DNA from 3 places in the Geobacillus sp. PLS 41 genome. Region 1 is predicted to be linked to each of the others. Evidence: riboswitches for the same ligand, from Rfam matches in the RefSeq annotation. Region 1 holds a riboswitch; each other region holds the start of a gene.
What was found. A riboswitch is a leader RNA that binds a small molecule or an ion and turns the genes downstream of it on or off. The one in region 1 is predicted to bind S-adenosylmethionine.

Region 1 (5,868 bases):
TTCGATCGCTTCCATCACCATCCGTCCGGCGCCGCGGCCGCGGTAGGACGGCAGGACGCAAATGCGCTCGATTTTGCCGACGCCTTCGTCAATGAAACGGAGTCGCCCAGCACCCACCGGTGTTTGGCCATCATACAGGACGAGGTGGAACGAGTCGTCCTCGAATGCGTCGATTTCCTCGTCTTCCGGCACGTTTTGCTCCTCAATGAATACGAGCCGGCGGACGCGCAAGGCGTCTTCGTACAAAGCGCGATCTTGCGTTGTGCCAATCGCAATGTTCATCTCAGACCGTTTCCTTTCCTCCGACGATAAACGTTTCATAGACGGTCCACGAGCCGTTTTCCAGCTGATAGAGAAGATGGAAGCGGTCGACGGTCTCCTCGAAGTGCACATCTTGCAGCTTCAGCTGGCTGTAGACGTCCGCATATTCTGCGCCCGGCAAATCGCGGCCGATCGTAATGTGAGGCACGAACACAAACTCCGGCTTTCCGGCGAACAAGCCGCTGTGCAGTTGTTCATGAAGGCGCTCGAGCACGTCGTTTGGTTCCACCTTCAAATAAATGATGTTGCTTGTCGGGTAAAACGAGCTGAATTTCGTCACTTTGATCGGAATGGGAGGTGTTTCCGCCGCAATGCGGCGCAACTCTTTCGCCATTTTTTTTATTTGCTCCTCATCCGCTTCAAATGGGTATTTCAGCGTAATATGCGGCGGGATGAGGGCGTAATGGCTGTCGTACCGTTTCCGGTACGAGTTGGCGAAGTCCTGAATCCGTTTTGGCGGAAAGATCACAATGCCGTACTTCATTTTGTTTTCCCTCCTTGAACCAGTTCTTTTTCCATGCACAGGAAACGCACGGAATGGATGCGGCGGCTTCGACATCTTTGAAGTTGCTCCGTTTTGTCCTATAATGATAAAACAGCGGCTACGGCCCGGGGTACATCCGGCTGCCAATACGTCCACGCATGGCCGCCTTCGAACTCATGGTACGTATAAGCAAACCGTTTTTCCATAAACAAGTCCCGCGCCATTCGATTCGGGGTGATAAAATCGCGCACATGGCCATCCGTCGTTTTCACCGCTGTTTCCTCTGTGCCAACAGAATGGTAAAGCGAAAGGAGCGATGGATCGCGGAATGAGCGGATGCGCGCCAATACCGAGTCATCGATATAGGGGGACTGCATGGCGATTTTCCCAAATGTATGCGGATACAACAACCCGGCTAGAAGCGACACCGTTCCGCCGAGCGAATCGCCGATCAGCGCCCGGCCTTTGCCCATTTGGTATGTCGGCAGTTCGCGGTCCAAAAACGGGACGAGCTCATGGGCTAAAAAACGAAGGTATGCTTCGTGCTTTCGTCCTTCCGGGTGGTATTTCTCGTAGCGGTCGTTGACGTTCCGATACGGGATGCCGACGACGATCGTCCGGTCGATTGTTCCTTCTTCCATCAGCGTTTCGATGACGGTTTTCATTTTTCCATACATAAAATAATCTTTGCCGTCTTGCGCGATTAATAAAGAATATTTGTAAAGCGGCGAAAAATTGCTTGGCAAGTAGATGAGCAGTTCGATTTCTTCTTGCAGCTCTCCGCTGTACAACTTGCAGTCGCGCATCGTTCCTGTTGCTGTCGCCATGACCATCCTCCATGAAAGCGTAAGTTCATCTGTTATTGTAACATATTTGCGCCCAAAGATGTTAATGAAGGGCTCGAATTTTTCGCGAATTTGCCGAATCGCACCGCTGACAAAAAAATGGCTTGCAAAAACGTGGGGAATGCGTTACATTTTTATTAAATTTAAAAAAATTGAATACGCGTCCCATTCTTATCAAGAGAAGCGGAGGGAACTGGCCCAATGAAGCTTCAGCAACCAGCCGCCCGACGGCCAGGTGCTAAATCCAGCGAATTGAGCATTCAATTCGGCAGATAAGAAGAAGCATGACCCCATGTGTATGGAAAAGTCTTCTTCTTAGAAGACTTTTTTTATTTATTCAAGCGGCCGCTTCCATCAACCGCGAGGCGGTTTCGGACGAAGGCGCTTGGCCGCTGCCCAACGGACAGTGGTGCTTCGTTGGGCATTAAGTGGTCGGCCGTTGATCCATGATGGAATTTTCAGCAGAAGGAGAGAGATGAGATGGAGAAACTGGAGACGTTGTTAGCGCAAATTGGCAACCGGAGCGAAACGGTGACGGGGACGGTCAACCCGCCGGTTTATTTTTCCACCGCCTACCGCCATGCCGGCATCGGAGAGTCGACTGGGTTTGACTACATCCGCACCGGCAACCCCACGCGCAAAATCGTCGAAGAAGCAATCGCGAGACTGGAAGGTGGCGACCAAGGCTATGCGTTCAGCTCCGGCATGGCCGCCATTCAGACGGTGCTCGCCTTGTTTGAGAGCGGAGATGAGTTTCTCGTATCGGCCGACCTTTACGGCGGCACGTACCGCCTGTTTGAGCGCGGCTGGCGCAAGTATGGTCTTGGATTCCATTACGTCGATTTTGCTGATCTCGCTGCGGTGGAAGCGTGTATCACCGAAAAAACGAAAGCGATTTTCCTGGAAACACCGACGAACCCGCTTATGCATGAGACCGATATCCGCGCCGTCTCCGAATTCGCCAAGCGGCATGGGCTTTTGTTGATCGTTGACAACACGTTTTATACACCGGTGCTTCAACGCCCGATCGAACAAGGCGCCGATATTGTCATCCACAGCGCCACGAAATATTTAGGCGGCCATAACGACGTGTTGGCTGGCCTTGTCGTCGCCAAGGGCGAGGAGCTCTGTCAACGCCTGGCCGAGTATCAGAACGCCATCGGCGCGGTTTTGTCGCCGTTTGATTCGTGGCTGTTGATTCGCGGGATGAAAACGCTGGCGCTAAGGATGCGCCAGCATGAAGAAAACGCCAAGCGCATCAGCGCCTTTTTGCGCGAACATGAAGATGTTACAGACGTCTTATATCCAGGAAGAGGCGGGATGCTGTCGTTCCGGATTGCCGATGAAAAGTGGGTGAACGGGTTTTTAAAAAGCTTGCGCCTCATTACGTTCGCGGAAAGCCTGGGCGGAGTCGAAAGCTTTATTACGTACCCAGCGACGCAGACGCATGCGGACATTCCTGAGGAAATCCGCATCCAAAACGGTATTTGCAACCGGCTGCTCCGTTTCTCGGTCGGCATTGAGCACGCTGACGATTTGATCGCCGATTTGGCGCAGGCATTGAAAAACATGAAAGAGGTGTAAGCGATGGAACAGGAATGGGCGTTTTCGACGAAACTGCTCCATAACGAATGGAAAGTCGACCGCGCAACCGGGGCGGTGAGCGTGCCGATCCAGCACGCCTCCACGTTCCATCAGTTCGATTTCGATTCATTCGGCAAATACGACTACAGCCGCTCCAGCAACCCGACGCGCGAGGCGCTTGAGGAAACGATCGCGGCGTTAGAAGGCGGCGTGCGCGGATTCGCCTTCGCTTCTGGCATGGCCGCCATTTCAACGGCGTTTTTGCTTCTCTCAAAAGGCGACCACGTGCTCGTGACCGAAGACGTCTACGGCGGCACGTACCGGATGATTACGGAGGTGCTCGGCCGCTTTGGCATTGACTATACGTTTGTCGATATGACCGATTTAAACGCAGTGGCGGAAAACATCCGGCCGAACACGAAAGTCATTTATATGGAAACGCCGTCCAATCCATTGTTAAAAGTGACCGATATTCAAGGCGTCGTCAAGTTGGCGAAGGCGCATGGCTGTTTGACATTCTTGGATAATACGTTCATGACGCCGGCGTTGCAGCGGCCGCTTGATCTTGGAGTCGATGTCGTCCTTCACAGCGCCACGAAATTTTTAGCCGGCCATAGCGACGTCGTCGCCGGGCTGGCGGTCGTGAAAGACGAGGAATTGGGAAAAGAATTGTACAAACTGCAAAACGCGTTTGGCGCCGTCCTTGGCGTCCAAGATGCGTGGCTTGTGCTGCGGGGATTAAAAACGCTCCACGTTCGGCTGAAGCAGTCGTCTGAATCAGCGGCCGCCATCGCCAAGTATTTGGCTTGTCATCCAAAGGTCGAAGAAGTGTATTATCCGGGGCTGGAGAACCACCCAGGCCATGACATCCAGCGCCATCAGGCGGCCGGGTTTGGCGCTGTGCTGTCGTTCCGTTTAGCCGATGAAGAAGCGGCTCGGACGTTCGTCCGAAACGTCCGCTTGCCGGTGTTTGCTGTCAGCCTTGGGGCGGTCGAGTCAATTTTATCGCACCCAGCGAAAATGTCGCATGCGGCGATGCCAAAAGAAGAGAGGCTCCGGCGCGGCATTACCGACGGCTTGTTGCGGCTGAGCGTCGGGCTGGAAGATGTGAACGATTTGATCGCCGATTTCGAGCAGGCGCTGTCGTTTGTGAAAGAGCGGCCGTCAGTTTCAACGCCATAGCAATCAGCCCGCCAAGCCTTCAAAGCTTGGCGGGCGGGTCAAGATGCCGCTGAGGTTGACAACAGCTTCTCCTCTTGTAAGTGTTTCAAAAAGAGGTCGACGAGTTCGCTGTCCCACTGCGTTCCCTTTCCTTTTCTCAAGATGTCCGCCGCTTGACGAATATCCATGCCTTTTCGGTACGGGCGATCGGAAGTCATGGCGTCAAACGCATCGGCCACGGCGATGATTTTGCCAAACAACGGAATCTCGTCGCCTGCTAAGCCATCCGGATATCCCTTGCCATCGATGCGTTCGTGATGGGAGCGTATGCCGGCTAGAAGCGGTTCGATCGGTTCGATCGGCCTGACTTCCCGCAAAATGGCCTCCCCAAGGGCGGGGTGTTTTTTGATCCGGGCAAATTCATCATCGCTTAGCTTTCCCACTTTAAGCAAAATGGCATCGGGAACGCCGATCTTTCCGATGTCATGCAGTAGAGCGGAACGATACAAGGCATCAAGCTGTTCATTCGGAAGGGAAAGCTTTTCCCCAATCGCGAGTGCGTAACGGGCCACGCGCAGCGAGTGCCCAGCTGTATAAGGATCGCGGGCGTCAAGCGCCGCTGTCAAGACGGTGATGAAACTGTTAAGCAGTTCTTTGTTCGTTCGGTCGCGGCGATGCACAGCATCGATCATATGATTGAATCCGCGAAGCAAATCGGCAAATTCATCAGTATACACATTGTGGGCGACGGGTTTATACGTTTCGTTTTCCGCCCGTTTCATATGACTTAACAGCACACTGACCGGCTCATGGATCTCATCGACCAACAAGCGAGTCAAGAAAACGGAAAATGCGATCGAAAACAGCAAAATCACGGTTGCCCAGGGCCAATACGACCAATGGGATGCGCTCGGTCCGGCGAGCGACCATTTGATTTCCGTCGCTAAGCTGAACAATAAGACAGGAAATGTGCTGCTGAACAAGACCGTCAGCTGCAGTTTCATTTTGAGCGGCACCGGAAGCGGCGGGCGTTTTTCATCAATTCCCCCAGCCTTTGCAAGCAAATTCTCGTTTGATAGAACAATCAGAATGTAGAAAAAATACGATGTCGAACCGTTCCAACACGCATTATTCCTTTCGGGGAAGTCACCTTTCCTTTTTTCATCATGAACAGCGATTTTTTTAAAAAAGTTGTTGACAAACAACTTGCCCGTTTATATAATTAAAAATGTGTTCGATAGCGGACAATAAAATATGATTCCGTAGCTCAGCTGGGAGAGCGCCACCTTGACAGGGTGGAGGTCGCTGGTTCGAGCCCAGTCGGAATCATCGAGTGAAATCCCTTGAGCTAGAAGGCTTCAAGGGATTTTTTGTTTATCCCGAATCTGTGACAGAAGTGTATCCAAAATGCTGGGAAGCCCAATCGTGCCGAGACTTCGACTCCATTTCGAATGTTCACCTATTAGGTGAAAA
Region 2 (5,868 bases), 140 kb from region 1:
TATCAGCACCGGCTTCTAGGTACGCTTCATGAATGCGGCGGATGACATGCGGGGCGGTGAGGGTCAAATATTCGTTGCACCCTTCATACGCCTCGCCGCCAAAGTCGGCGGCCGATAGGTTGGCGCTTTGGATCATCGTGCCCATGGCGCCATCGATGACAAGAATTTTTCTTTGCAGTTGCTGTTCTAAGGTGACGTTAGCCATGAACAACCTTCCTTTCTTTGGCGGCCGCTTCTTTTTCATGAATGTAGCGGACAAGCTCGACCGTCATGTCGTAGCGCAAGAACGGCGTGATCAAATAAATGCCGTTAAACAAATCAAACGCAGCGTCAATGAGCGATTTGGCGATAGCGATGCCTTCCTTGGCTGCTTGCACCGGGTCGCCGCCGCACGCCGCCATGCGGGCGCGAATCTCGTCAGAGAGCGTAATGCCCGGCACTTCATGATGCAAAAAGTCGGCGTTGCGCGCGCTCACAAGTGGCATAATGCCGATGTAAATCGGCGTGTCAAGATGCTTGGTCGCTTCGTGCACTTCAACGATTTTCTCTTCCGAGTAAATCGGCTGGGTCAAGAAATAGTGGGCGCCGCATTGAATTTTTTTCTCCATTCGCTCAACTGCTTTATCCAAATGGCGGACGTTCGGGTTGAACGCAGCGCCGATCGAGAAGTTCGTTTTTTGCCCAAGCGGTTTGCCCGAGTACGACAGCCCTTCGTTAAACTGGCGGATCAAGCGGATCAAATCGAACGATGATAAATCATACACCGACGTTGCTCCTGGGAAGTCGCCGATTTTCGACGGGTCGCCGGTAATGGCGAGCACGTCGGTGATGCCGAGCGTATGCAACCCCATCAAATGCGACTGCAAGCCGATCAAATTGCGGTCGCGGCACGTAATATGCACGAGCGGGCGGACGCCGAGCCGCTCTTTCACGATCGTGGCGACGGCGGCGTTGCTGATGCGCGGCGTGGCAAGTGAGTTGTCAGCTAACGTCAGCGCGTCGATGCCGGCGTCATGGAGCGCTTTCGCCCCAGCGAGAAACTTGTCAATGCCGAGTTGCTTCGGCGGATCGAGTTCGACAATGACCGAGCGGCGCGTGCGGGCGAGCTCGGGAAGCGGAGTCGGCGCGGGCCGATCGGCTTGCACCGATACAGATGCCGTGCGCCGCTTCACCGTTTTTTCCGTCACCGGCGTCCGGTCGGCGAGCGCCTTTGCCATTGCCTCAATATGTTTCGGCGTCGTGCCGCAGCACCCGCCGATCAAGCGCACCCCTTGATCGCGGAACGCTTTGGCCGCCTCTTCAAAATATTCCGCGTTCGTTTCATAGACAAGCCGGCCGTCGCGGTAATCCGGGAGGCTCGCGTTCGGATACGCCGACAAAAATGCCTGCTTCGGCAGCGGCACTTCCTCGAGCGACCGAAGCATATGATATGGACCGAGACGACAGTTCAGTCCGACGACATCGGCCCCGAGCGCCTCTAGGCGGGCAAGGGCGTCCGCGAGCGGCGTGCCGTCTTGCAAAACGCCGACTTCATGGAGCGACACATGGGCGATAATCGGCAAGTCCGTCTCTTTGCGCGCGATGGCAAGCACCGTCTCCAACTCTTCCAAATCGTAATACGTCTCGAGCAGCACGCCGTCGACTCCTTCAGCCAGCAGGACAAACAGCTGCTCGCGAAACGTCCGTTTCACTTCTTCGAGCGTGACGACGCTTTTGTTTAACGTGCGCAGCCCCCCGATCGTCCCGAGCACGTACGCCCGCCCATTGGCTGCTTGCTTCGCCAGTCTTACAGCGGCGCGATTGATCGCCGGCACCTCGTCTTGCAAGCCGTAGCGCGCGAGTTTCACATAGTTGGCGCCGTATGTATTCGTCTGAATGACGTCGGCGCCCGCGGCGATATACGCTTCATGAATATGGACGATTTCATCTGGATTGGATAGATTCAATTCTTCAAAACAACGGTCAATGCCGTGCGAATATAAAAGCGTTCCCATCGCCCCGTCGGCGATGAGAATGCGCTCTTTCAACTTATCCAGCAATCCCACGTTCGATTCCCCCGTTTCTCCGTAGTAAAAGAAAAAAGCCTTCTATAAGAAGAAGACTTTTCATTCGCTTCTTCTTATCTTCCAGGCTTCCGCCTGTCTGGATTTAGCACCTTGGCCGCGGCCAGGTTGCTGAGGGTTCACCGGGCCAGTCCCTCCCCCTCTCTTGATAAGAATGTCCGTATGCAATTGTGCGGCAGCGTTTTGATGATTACTATATAATTTAATGTATTTTTCGAAATTATTCAATACGGTGAAGCGAGGAAATTTCAAAAAAGAATTTCTCGGATCAACGGAGAAGCTCTTTTCCACATTGGGGGCAAAATTGGAAATTGTGCTGCACATGCCCGCCGCAATGAGGGCAATGCTTGTTTGGCTGTTTATGGCTTCCAAATCGGACGTTCAGCGGGTCGGGCTCTTCCTCGCTGTCGACAATGTCCAATAAGGACATGCGTTGTTTTCCCGTCGCATTTTTGTAATGGTAAAACGCTTGAAATACGCCGATGGCGATGACGACAAGGCCGAAAAACGGAAAAAAGCGGGCGGCGGGAAACGGCGAGTCCGCGGTGATGGAGAATGCCATCACCATCCAAAAGATGCCGAACAACACAGCGGCGATGCTGCCGAAGAGTCCTTGCATCGACGGACCGCGGCCGGGTTTGATGCTTTTCAATTTCATTCCTCCCTAACAGAATTCATAGATATATTATAATAGAAAAAATTGGTTTTTACCATGTTCACATAGAAACGTTTGAGCCGATAGAGGCAAAAATATTAGATTTTTAATTGGATTTATTTTTCAATACCTTGATTATGTCTTGTAAGAGAGGAAAACGGGCGGTATGTTGCCTTATCAATTGCATCATCGACCATTTTTCGCTTCTTAAGCATTGGCATGGGTGGGAAGACCGTTCAACGATCGTTTTGTCATTGCACTTTCATTGTCTCTATGTTCTAATTAGGAATGATGGAGATGAAGAAGACGGGGGGCTGGAAGTGAACGGGGAAGAGATCATCCGCTTCGAGCGAGTGACGAAGGAATACGACGGCACGGTCGTATTGGATGATGTGAGTTTTGCGATGGAGCGCGGGAAGTTTTATACGCTGCTTGGGCCGTCGGGGTGCGGGAAGACGACGATTTTGCGGCTGATTGCCGGGTTTATCGAACCGACGCAAGGAACGATTTATTTCCATGGAAAGCCGATTCAAAACGTCCCGCCGAACAAACGGCAAGTCAACACTGTTTTTCAAGACTATGCGTTGTTCCCTCATCTCGATGTGTTTGAAAACGTTGCGTTTGGTTTGCGCGTGAAAAAAATGAAAGAAACCGACATTCGCGAGAAAGTGAGGGAAGCGCTCCGGTTTGTCAACTTGGAAGGCTATGAGCGCCGGCGCATTCAAGAGATGTCCGGCGGCCAACGCCAGCGCGTCGCCATTGCCCGGGCGATTGTCAATGAACCTGAGGTGTTGCTCTTGGATGAACCGCTGTCAGCCTTGGATTTGAAATTGCGCACGGAAATGCAGTATGAATTGCGTGAGCTCCAACGTCGATTGGGCATTACGTTTATTTTTGTCACGCATGATCAAGAAGAAGCATTGGCGATGTCCGATTACATTTTTGTTCTGAATAAAGGAAAAATTCAGCAGTTTGGGACGCCGAAAGACATTTACGACGAGCCTGTCAATCGATTCGTCGCCGATTTCATTGGCGAATCGAACATTTTGTCAGGGCGCATGATCGACGATTTCCTCGTCGAATTTGCCGGCAAACAGTTTGCGTGTGTTGACCGCGGCTTCGCGCCAAACGAACCGGTCGATGTCGTCATCCGCCCGGAAGATTTGGAGCTCGCGGCGCCGGAAGACGGGCAGATCGTCATCCGCGTCGATTCGCTCTTATTCCGCGGTGTCCATTATGAAATTTGCGGCTATGACGAAAACGGCAACGAATGGCTTGTCCATTCGACGAAAAAGGCCGAAGTCGGGGAAACGGTCGGCCTTCGTTTTGAACCGGAAGCGATTCACGTCATGCGAGTCGAAAGGGAGGATGAGGGCGCATGACGGAACGGGCGTGGCGAAACTGGTATTTAATCCCTTATGGCATTTGGTTGGTGTTGTTTGTCATCGCTCCGATCGTCTTTTTATTATATGAATCGTTTTTGGATATAGACGGACATTGGACAGTGGCGAATTATGAAAACGTGTTGACGCCCATTTATTTGAAAATGATGGCGTATTCGTTTTGGTACGCGTTTTTGATTACCCTTGTGTCATTGTTGATCGGCTATCCAACCGCCTATTGGCTGACGAAGACGAGGCACAAGCAGTTATGGCTGTTGTTGCTCATCTTGCCGATGTGGGTGAATTTGCTGCTGAAGGTGTATGCGTTTTTAGGGCTGTTCGGCACATATGGACTGGCCAACGCTTTTTTGCAGGCGATCGGCCTCGGGGCGCGGCAGTTGTTGTTCACCGATTTCAGCTTTGTGTTCGTCTCTGTGTACATTTTTATTCCGTTTATGGTGCTGCCGATTTTCAACGCGCTGGAGGAGCTGCCGCCATCGCTTGTCGATGCCGCCCGCGATTTGGGCGCTTCGGCTTGGACGACGTTCCGCCGCGTCGTCTTCCCGCTCACGCTTGGCGGGGTGAAGGCCGGCTGCCAAGCGGTGTTCATCCCGGCGTTGTCGCTGTTTATGATTACGCGCCTCATTGCGGGCAACCGCGTCATTACGCTCGGCACGGCCATTGAGCAGCACTTCCTCGTCACCCAAGATTGGGGAATGGGGGCGACGATCGCTGTTGTGTTAATGATCGCGATGGCGGTCATCGTCGTCCTGACAGGAACCGGAAGGAAAGAGGGAAGCCGATGAAACGGACGCATTGGTGGGGACGTGTGTACTTGTTAGTCGTGTTTGCCGTGATGTATATGCCGATTGTGTATTTGATGTATTATTCCTTCAACAGCGGCGGGGCGATGCACGATTTTCAATCGTTCACGCTCAAGTGGTACCGCGACGTGCTGTCCGACGACCGCTTGCTCATCATCGTTTTGAATACAATCGTCATCGCGCTGCTGTCGGCGGCGGTCGCGACCATACTCGGGGTCATCGGGGCGCTCGCCATTTACTATGTCAAGCGGCAGCGGACGAAAAACGCTCTTCTCGCCCTCAACAACGTGCTGATCGTCAGCCCCGATGTCATCATCGGCGCTTCGTTTTTGCTGCTGTTTACAATCGCTGGCATCAAGCTCGGCTTTACGTCCGTGCTGTTGTCTCATATCGCGTTCAGCGTGCCGATTGTCGTGTTGATGGTGTTGCCGAAACTGGAAGAAATGAGCCCGACGCTGATTGATGCGGCTAGAGATTTAGGAGCCAGTCATTGGCAAGTGCTGTCCGGTGTGGTGCTGCCGTTTTTGGCTCCGAGCATATGGGCGGGCTTTTTCATGGCGCTTACGTATTCGCTCGATGACTTTGCCGTGACGTTTTTTGTCACGGGAAATGGGTTCTCGACGCTGTCGGTGGAAATTTATTCGCGGGCGCGCCAGGGCATTTCCTTATCGATCAATGCGCTGTCGACGCTTCTGTTTTTATTTACCATGCTGCTCGTCATCGGCTATTACGTGCTTAGCCAAAAAGGCGGCCGAATGTACGGGATAGGGGGGCGAAAGTAGGTGAGACGGCTTGTCCAAGGATTTGCGGCCGTGTTCATCGCCGCGTTCGTCCTGATGTTTGTCACTCATCGGCTGAACGAAGCGGAAGGGTACGGCGGAGGCAAAACGGTGACGGTCTACAACTGGGGCGATTACATTGACCCCGCGCTCGTTCGCGAATTT
Region 3 (5,868 bases), 1.6 Mb from region 1:
TTCCCGCCGATGTACACGGGCGCATCGCCGGCGCGGTGTTCAACCTCGGCTATTTGCCGGGCGGCAATAAGCAAATCGTCACCCAGCCGGAATCGACGATCGAAGCGGTCCGCCAGTTGCTTTCCGTCATGAAGCCGGGCGGCGTCATCGTTCTTGTCGTCTACCACGGCCATCCGGAAGGAAAGCGCGAACGCGACGCGCTCCTTGATTACGTCCGTTCTCTTGATCAACGGCGCGTCCATGCCTTGAAATACGAATTCATCAATCGGCAAAACAACCCGCCGTTTTTGCTCGCGCTCGAGAATCGGGCGGATGGGGGCGCCTGATTCCGTCCGATCCGCCGACGAACCACTGCTCTTGCCAATACAAGCAAACAGCCGCCCTTATGAAAAGGACAGCCGTTTTTGCCGCTCCTGCCAAAAGCGGTATGCTTTTCCGTTCCAATAGAAAAACTGCGACGCCGCCCCGCCGGCGCGGACGAGCCGGCGCGCCAGCCGGCGCAGCCCGCGCTGCTTTTTCACCTTGGCATCCGACAAATACAACCCAAGAAGCCCTCGGTGAATAAGGCGGTGAAACTCGCCGTGCGGAAGGGCGCCGACATGGCGGTCGGCCTCTTCGATGAAATGGCAAAGCCGCTCAAGCATCACCGTTTCATTCGGATAGTAAAAGCAAAAGTTTAAATCGCCGCCGTCCCGGTCTTCCTCCTGGTCGATCAAATAGTCGAGCAAAATGTGCAGTCCTTGAATGTACGGAAAATAACCGTCGCGCACTTGTCTCGCCATCTCCGGCGGCAGCGATTCGCCAAACGCATAGGCGACGAGGCAGAAAATGCCGAGCGTCGAACCGGAGCAGGCGGAAAACTCATACCATTCCATCGGCGGCAAGGCGTCTTTGTATTGCGCGAACCATTTCTCCAGCCGCGGCACCCGCTCGCTCGCTTCGACATGTTTATGCACTTGCAAGTCGCAATAATATCCGGCCAATTCATGCAAAAATGGGGCGATCGTCTCATAATGGCGCACCGTCTCGAGCACCTCTTGGCACGTGCGGACGAGCGCCGGCAAATAGCCGCCGTCTTCCTGTTCGCGGCGATGGCGGTAATAGTTCGACGGCTCCGCGCCGATCGTCAAAGCGTCCGGCATCGAATCGTGCAAGGCGCGAAAGTCGAGCGGATCGAGCGAGGTGCTGCGGTCGCACAAATTATCCAAATAATCGCTGATCGTCTGGTAAGCCACGATAAAGCGGATGCAATCCTCCATGTTTTCTCCGGCCAAGAGCGCCAAAATGGAGCCGCCTTCGCAATGGAACGTTTTCGAAGCGATGCTCGCCAAGGCCTGGCGCCGCAATTCCGGGTCGGGAATGCGCTCGGCCTGGCGCCGCCAATAGGCAAGCTCGCGGTGGACAAGCGGAAGCACGTCACGATACACCATTTTCATCAAGGCGATGGGGTTTTTCGGAATGTTCAATCGGCTCACCTCAGGTGCAAACACCATGGTCTCGTCTCCTAGCATTTCCATCTTATCAGCAACCAAAATCGTTTCGCGTCTGAACAGCCTGCGATCTCGTCTTCCAGTATTGCCATCAATGCGGGCGGGGCAAACCATAAAAGGGTTGGCGATGGAATGAAAAAACCGCTCAACAACGGTTCTTCTCACGTTGAGAAGCTTTGTGAAATCGGATCTTCTTTCCCGATCCCAACCACTCATCGGGCGAAACGAAACGTTTTTCACCAATCCCGACCAGGCGCGCTCACTTTCGTTGGCGATTTGGACGCAGCGTTGTACAATACATGGTGAACGATCGATTTTGCAGCAGAAAGGAACGAACGCCCATGATTTACCCATACAAAGGCAAAACGCCGCAAATTGCCGCCTCCGCCTTTATCGCCGACTATGTGACGATCACCGGCGATGTCGTGATCGGCGAAGAGACGAGCATTTGGTTCAATACCGTCATTCGCGGCGATGTGGCGCCAACGGTGATTGGCAACCGGGTCAATATTCAAGATAACTCAATTTTGCATCAAAGTCCAAACAATCCGCTTATCATTGAAGACGGTGTAACAGTCGGCCATCAAGTCATTTTGCACAGCGCCATCGTTCGCAAAAACGCGCTCATCGGCATGGGCTCGATCATTTTGGACCGCGCGGAAATCGGGGAAGGCGCGTTTATCGGCGCCGGCAGTTTAGTGCCGCCGGGCAAAAAAATTCCGCCCAACACGCTCGCCCTCGGCCGGCCGGCGAAAGTCGTCCGCGAACTGACGGAAGACGACATCCGTGAAATGGAGCGCATCCGCCGCGAATATGTCGAGAAAGGGCAGTATTACAAAGCGCTGCAGCAACAGCGGACATCGTGCGCCAACAAAAAAGAGCTGCCGTGATCAGGCAGCTCTTTTTCTTTCATCACTTGTCCGCCAACGCCAGCGCTTGTTCTTTCAACAAGGCGGCTTTGTCGGTGCGCTCCCACGGCAGGTCGATGTCCGTACGCCCAAAATGGCCGTAAGCAGCCGTCTGTTTGTAAATCGGGCGGCGAAGGTCGAGCATTTTGATGATGCCCGCCGGGCGGAGATCGAAGTTGTTGCGCACGACCTCAATCAAAATGTCTTCCGATACTTTGCCGGTGCCGAACGTATCGATCGAAATCGAAACTGGGCGGGCGACGCCGATCGCGTAGGCAAGCTGCACTTCGCATTTGTCGGCCAGTCCTGCCGCGACGATGTTTTTCGCGACATAGCGGGCCGCATACGCCGCCGAGCGGTCGACTTTCGTCGGATCTTTGCCCGAGAACGCGCCGCCGCCGTGGCGGGCGTAGCCGCCGTACGTATCGACGATGATTTTGCGCCCCGTCAACCCAGCATCCCCTTGCGGACCGCCGATGACAAACCGTCCTGTCGGGTTGATGAAATATTTCGTGTTCTCATCAAGCAGCTCTGCGGGCACGACCGGCTTGATGACCTGTTCTTTAATGTCGCGCTCGATTTGCTCTTGCGTAATTTCCGGATGGTGCTGCGCGGAAACGACGATCGTATCGACGCGCACCGGTTTGCCGTTTTCATCGTATTCGATCGTCACTTGCGTTTTCCCGTCCGGCCGCAAGTACGGCAAGACATCCGTTTTGCGCACTTCCGCCAATCGGCGCGCCAAGCGGTGCGCAAGCGAAATCGGCAACGGCATCAATTCTTCCGTCTCATTGCAGGCGAACCCAAACATCAATCCTTGGTCGCCGGCGCCAATCGCTTCAATTTCCTCGTCAGTCATCTGACCTTCGCGCGCCTCAAGCGCCCGGTTCACCCCCATCGCAATGTCCGGCGATTGTTCGTCAATCGACGTCAGCACCGCGCACGTATCGGCGTCAAATCCGTATTTGGCGCGCGTGTAGCCGATCTCCCGGACCGTATCGCGGACGATGCGCGGAATGTCCACGTATGTTGATGTCGTGATTTCCCCGCTCACGAGCACCAGCCCGGTCGTGACGCTCGTTTCGCAGGCGACGCGGGCGTTCGGATCTTTTTCCAAAATGGCATCCAAAATGGCGTCAGAAATTTGGTCGCAAATTTTATCCGGATGTCCTTCCGTCACAGACTCTGAAGTAAACAAGCGGCGTTTGGCTGACATTCGGTTTGTTTCCTCCTCTTGGCATAATGTGGCGACACGGAACTCATTTCCCTTTTTCCCTTCGCAATATAAAAAACCTTTCCTGTAACGGCTGAGGAAAGGTCATGGCAATCGTATTGCTTCCTTTCACTCTTATCGTTCAAGGACTGCGCCTTGCCACAGGTTAGCACCATTTCACACATGTACAGTTGTGACGGTTGCTGGGCTTCATCGGGCCTGTCCCTCCACCGGCTCGGGATAAGAGTATCCGTTCAATGACTTATCTTATCGCAATGGAATCGGCAAAGTCAACTATCAAAATTCATTTTTTATCATTTCCAGCCGAGAAAATTCTTTCCTCAAGGAAATCGACACATTGGGCAAAATAAAGTTTGAAAAACCCACACAATTAGTATGGACTATTAATAAAAATGTGTTATACTATTTTCAAGAGTGATTTCAAAAAGAAGGCAGGTTTTGAATATGGGGATCGCAAACATGACGAATAAGCTTGATGTATTGCTGCAAAAACCGTACGTGCATCATCAACTGTCCGTCGCCGAGCTCGTCGAGAAAGTCCTGCAGCGGAACGAAGGACGGCTGACGCACACCGGAGCCGTCGCGGTCACGACCGGCAAGTACACAGGGCGGTCGCCGAAAGACAAATACATCGTCGAAGAACCGTCAACGAAGCAAACGATCGACTGGGGAGCGGTCAACCAGCCGATGTCTCCGGAGACGTTTGATAAACTGTACGACAAAGTGCTCGACTATTTAATGAAGAAAGATGAACTGTTCGTGTTTAAAGGCTTTGCCGGCGCCGATCCGAAATACCGGCTGCCGATTCAAGTCGTCAACGAATTCGCCTGGCACAACTTGTTCGTCCATCAGCTGTTCATTCGGCCGAACGTCGAAGAGCTCGCCGTGCATGAGCCGCAATTCACCGTCATTTGCGCGCCGAACTTTAAAGCCGACCCGAAAGTCGACGGCACGCGCTCGGAAGCGTTCATCATCATCTCGTTTGAACGGCGCACCGTGTTGATCGGCGGCACCGAGTATGCCGGCGAAATGAAAAAATCGATTTTCTCGGTGATGAACTATTTGCTGCCGGAACAAGGCATCCTGCCGATGCACTGCTCGGCCAACGTCGGCCAGGAAGGCGACGTCGCCCTCTTTTTCGGCTTGTCGGGAACGGGAAAAACGACGCTCTCGACCGACCCGAACCGCCGCTTGATCGGCGATGATGAGCACGGCTGGTCAAACCGCGGCATTTTCAACATCGAAGGCGGCTGCTATGCGAAATGCATCAACCTATCGCGCGAGAAAGAGCCGCAAATTTTTGACGCCATCGGCTTCGGCGCGGTGCTCGAAAACGTCGTCCTCGACGACGCGACGCGGGTGCCGAATTACGACGACGGCACGCTGACGGAAAACACGCGCGCCGCCTACCCGCTTCAGGCGATCAAAAACATCGTCGACCCAAGCGTCGCCGGCCATCCGTCCACGATCGTGTTTTTGACGGCTGATGCGTTCGGCGTCCTGCCGCCAATCAGCAAGCTGACGCGTGAACAGGCGATGTACCATTTCTTAAGCGGCTACACAAGCAAACTCGCCGGCACCGAACGCGGCGTCACCGAACCGGAAGCAACGTTCTCAACGTGCTTTGGCGCACCGTTTTTGCCGCGCCCGGCCGTCGAATACGCGGAAATGCTCGGGCAAAAAATCGCCGAACACAACGTCCGCGTCTTTTTGGTCAACACCGGCTGGACAGGGGGACCGTACGGCGTCGGCAGCCGCATGAAGCTCGCCTACACCCGGGCGATGGTGCAAGCCGCCGTCGAAGGGGAGCTGGACAACGTCGAAACGGTGCAAGACCCGATTTTCGGCCTCGCCATCCCAACCCACGTCCCCGGCGTGCCGGATGACGTCCTGCAGCCGCAAAACACATGGGCTGACAAACAAGCATACGAACAAAAAGCAAAAGAGCTGGCGCAAAAGTTCCGCGCCAACTTCCGAAAGTTCGCCCATATCGACCCGACGATCGAAAAACTCGGCGGACCGCTCGTGTAACAAGAACCCGGCCGGACAGGGAACATCCTGTTCGGCCGGTTTTTCTGTTCTTTCCTCTGCTTTCGTCTCCGACACTGAATCGTTAGACATTTCTGTACGTCGGTCCGTTTCATTCGCCTCAAACAACCAGACTCGAGCAAACGCAATGAGCTTCTGTGTTTTCATTTGCCGCAATGGCCATGAGTTCTGCAAGGAATACGTAATG

Region 2: it holds a riboswitch for S-adenosylmethionine, as region 1 does, so the genes downstream of both, ACVX3G_RS16660 (bifunctional homocysteine S-methyltransferase/methylenetetrahydrofolate reductase) here and ACVX3G_RS15930 (methionine biosynthesis PLP-dependent protein) in region 1, are expected to answer to the same signal.
Region 3: it holds a riboswitch for S-adenosylmethionine, as region 1 does, so the genes downstream of both, metK (methionine adenosyltransferase) here and ACVX3G_RS15930 (methionine biosynthesis PLP-dependent protein) in region 1, are expected to answer to the same signal.

Annotation. Positions count from the first base shown of each region.
Region 1 covers NZ_CM151395.1:3,187,603-3,193,470, reverse strand. Annotated here, with positions in the region: gene ACVX3G_RS15945 (GNAT family N-acetyltransferase) at 1-282, opposite strand, end outside; gene ACVX3G_RS15940 (YjcG family protein) at 284-805, opposite strand; gene ACVX3G_RS15935 (alpha/beta hydrolase) at 904-1,632, opposite strand; SAM riboswitch class I at 1,819-1,929, shown strand; gene ACVX3G_RS15930 (methionine biosynthesis PLP-dependent protein) at 2,131-3,234, shown strand; gene metC (cystathionine beta-lyase) at 3,238-4,416, shown strand; gene ACVX3G_RS15920 (HD-GYP domain-containing protein) at 4,455-5,399, opposite strand; tRNA gene ACVX3G_RS15915 (tRNA-Val) at 5,652-5,724, shown strand.
Region 2 covers NZ_CM151395.1:3,326,529-3,332,396, reverse strand. Annotated here, with positions in the region: gene metH (methionine synthase) at 1-205, opposite strand, end outside; gene ACVX3G_RS16660 (bifunctional homocysteine S-methyltransferase/methylenetetrahydrofolate reductase) at 198-2,045, opposite strand; SAM riboswitch class I at 2,117-2,218, opposite strand; gene ACVX3G_RS16655 (DUF7577 domain-containing protein) at 2,332-2,715, opposite strand; gene ACVX3G_RS16650 (ABC transporter ATP-binding protein) at 3,039-4,100, shown strand; gene ACVX3G_RS16645 (ABC transporter permease) at 4,097-4,906, shown strand; gene ACVX3G_RS16640 (ABC transporter permease) at 4,903-5,706, shown strand; gene ACVX3G_RS16635 (ABC transporter substrate-binding protein) at 5,707-5,868, shown strand, end outside.
Region 3 covers NZ_CM151395.1:1,228,652-1,234,519, reverse strand. Annotated here, with positions in the region: gene mnmM (tRNA 5-(aminomethyl)-2-thiouridylate-methyltransferase MnmM) at 1-326, shown strand, start outside; gene ACVX3G_RS06145 (tetraprenyl-beta-curcumene synthase family protein) at 384-1,493, opposite strand; gene ACVX3G_RS06140 (gamma carbonic anhydrase) at 1,832-2,380, shown strand; gene metK (methionine adenosyltransferase) at 2,403-3,614, opposite strand; SAM riboswitch class I at 3,744-3,858, opposite strand; gene pckA (phosphoenolpyruvate carboxykinase (ATP)) at 4,077-5,663, shown strand.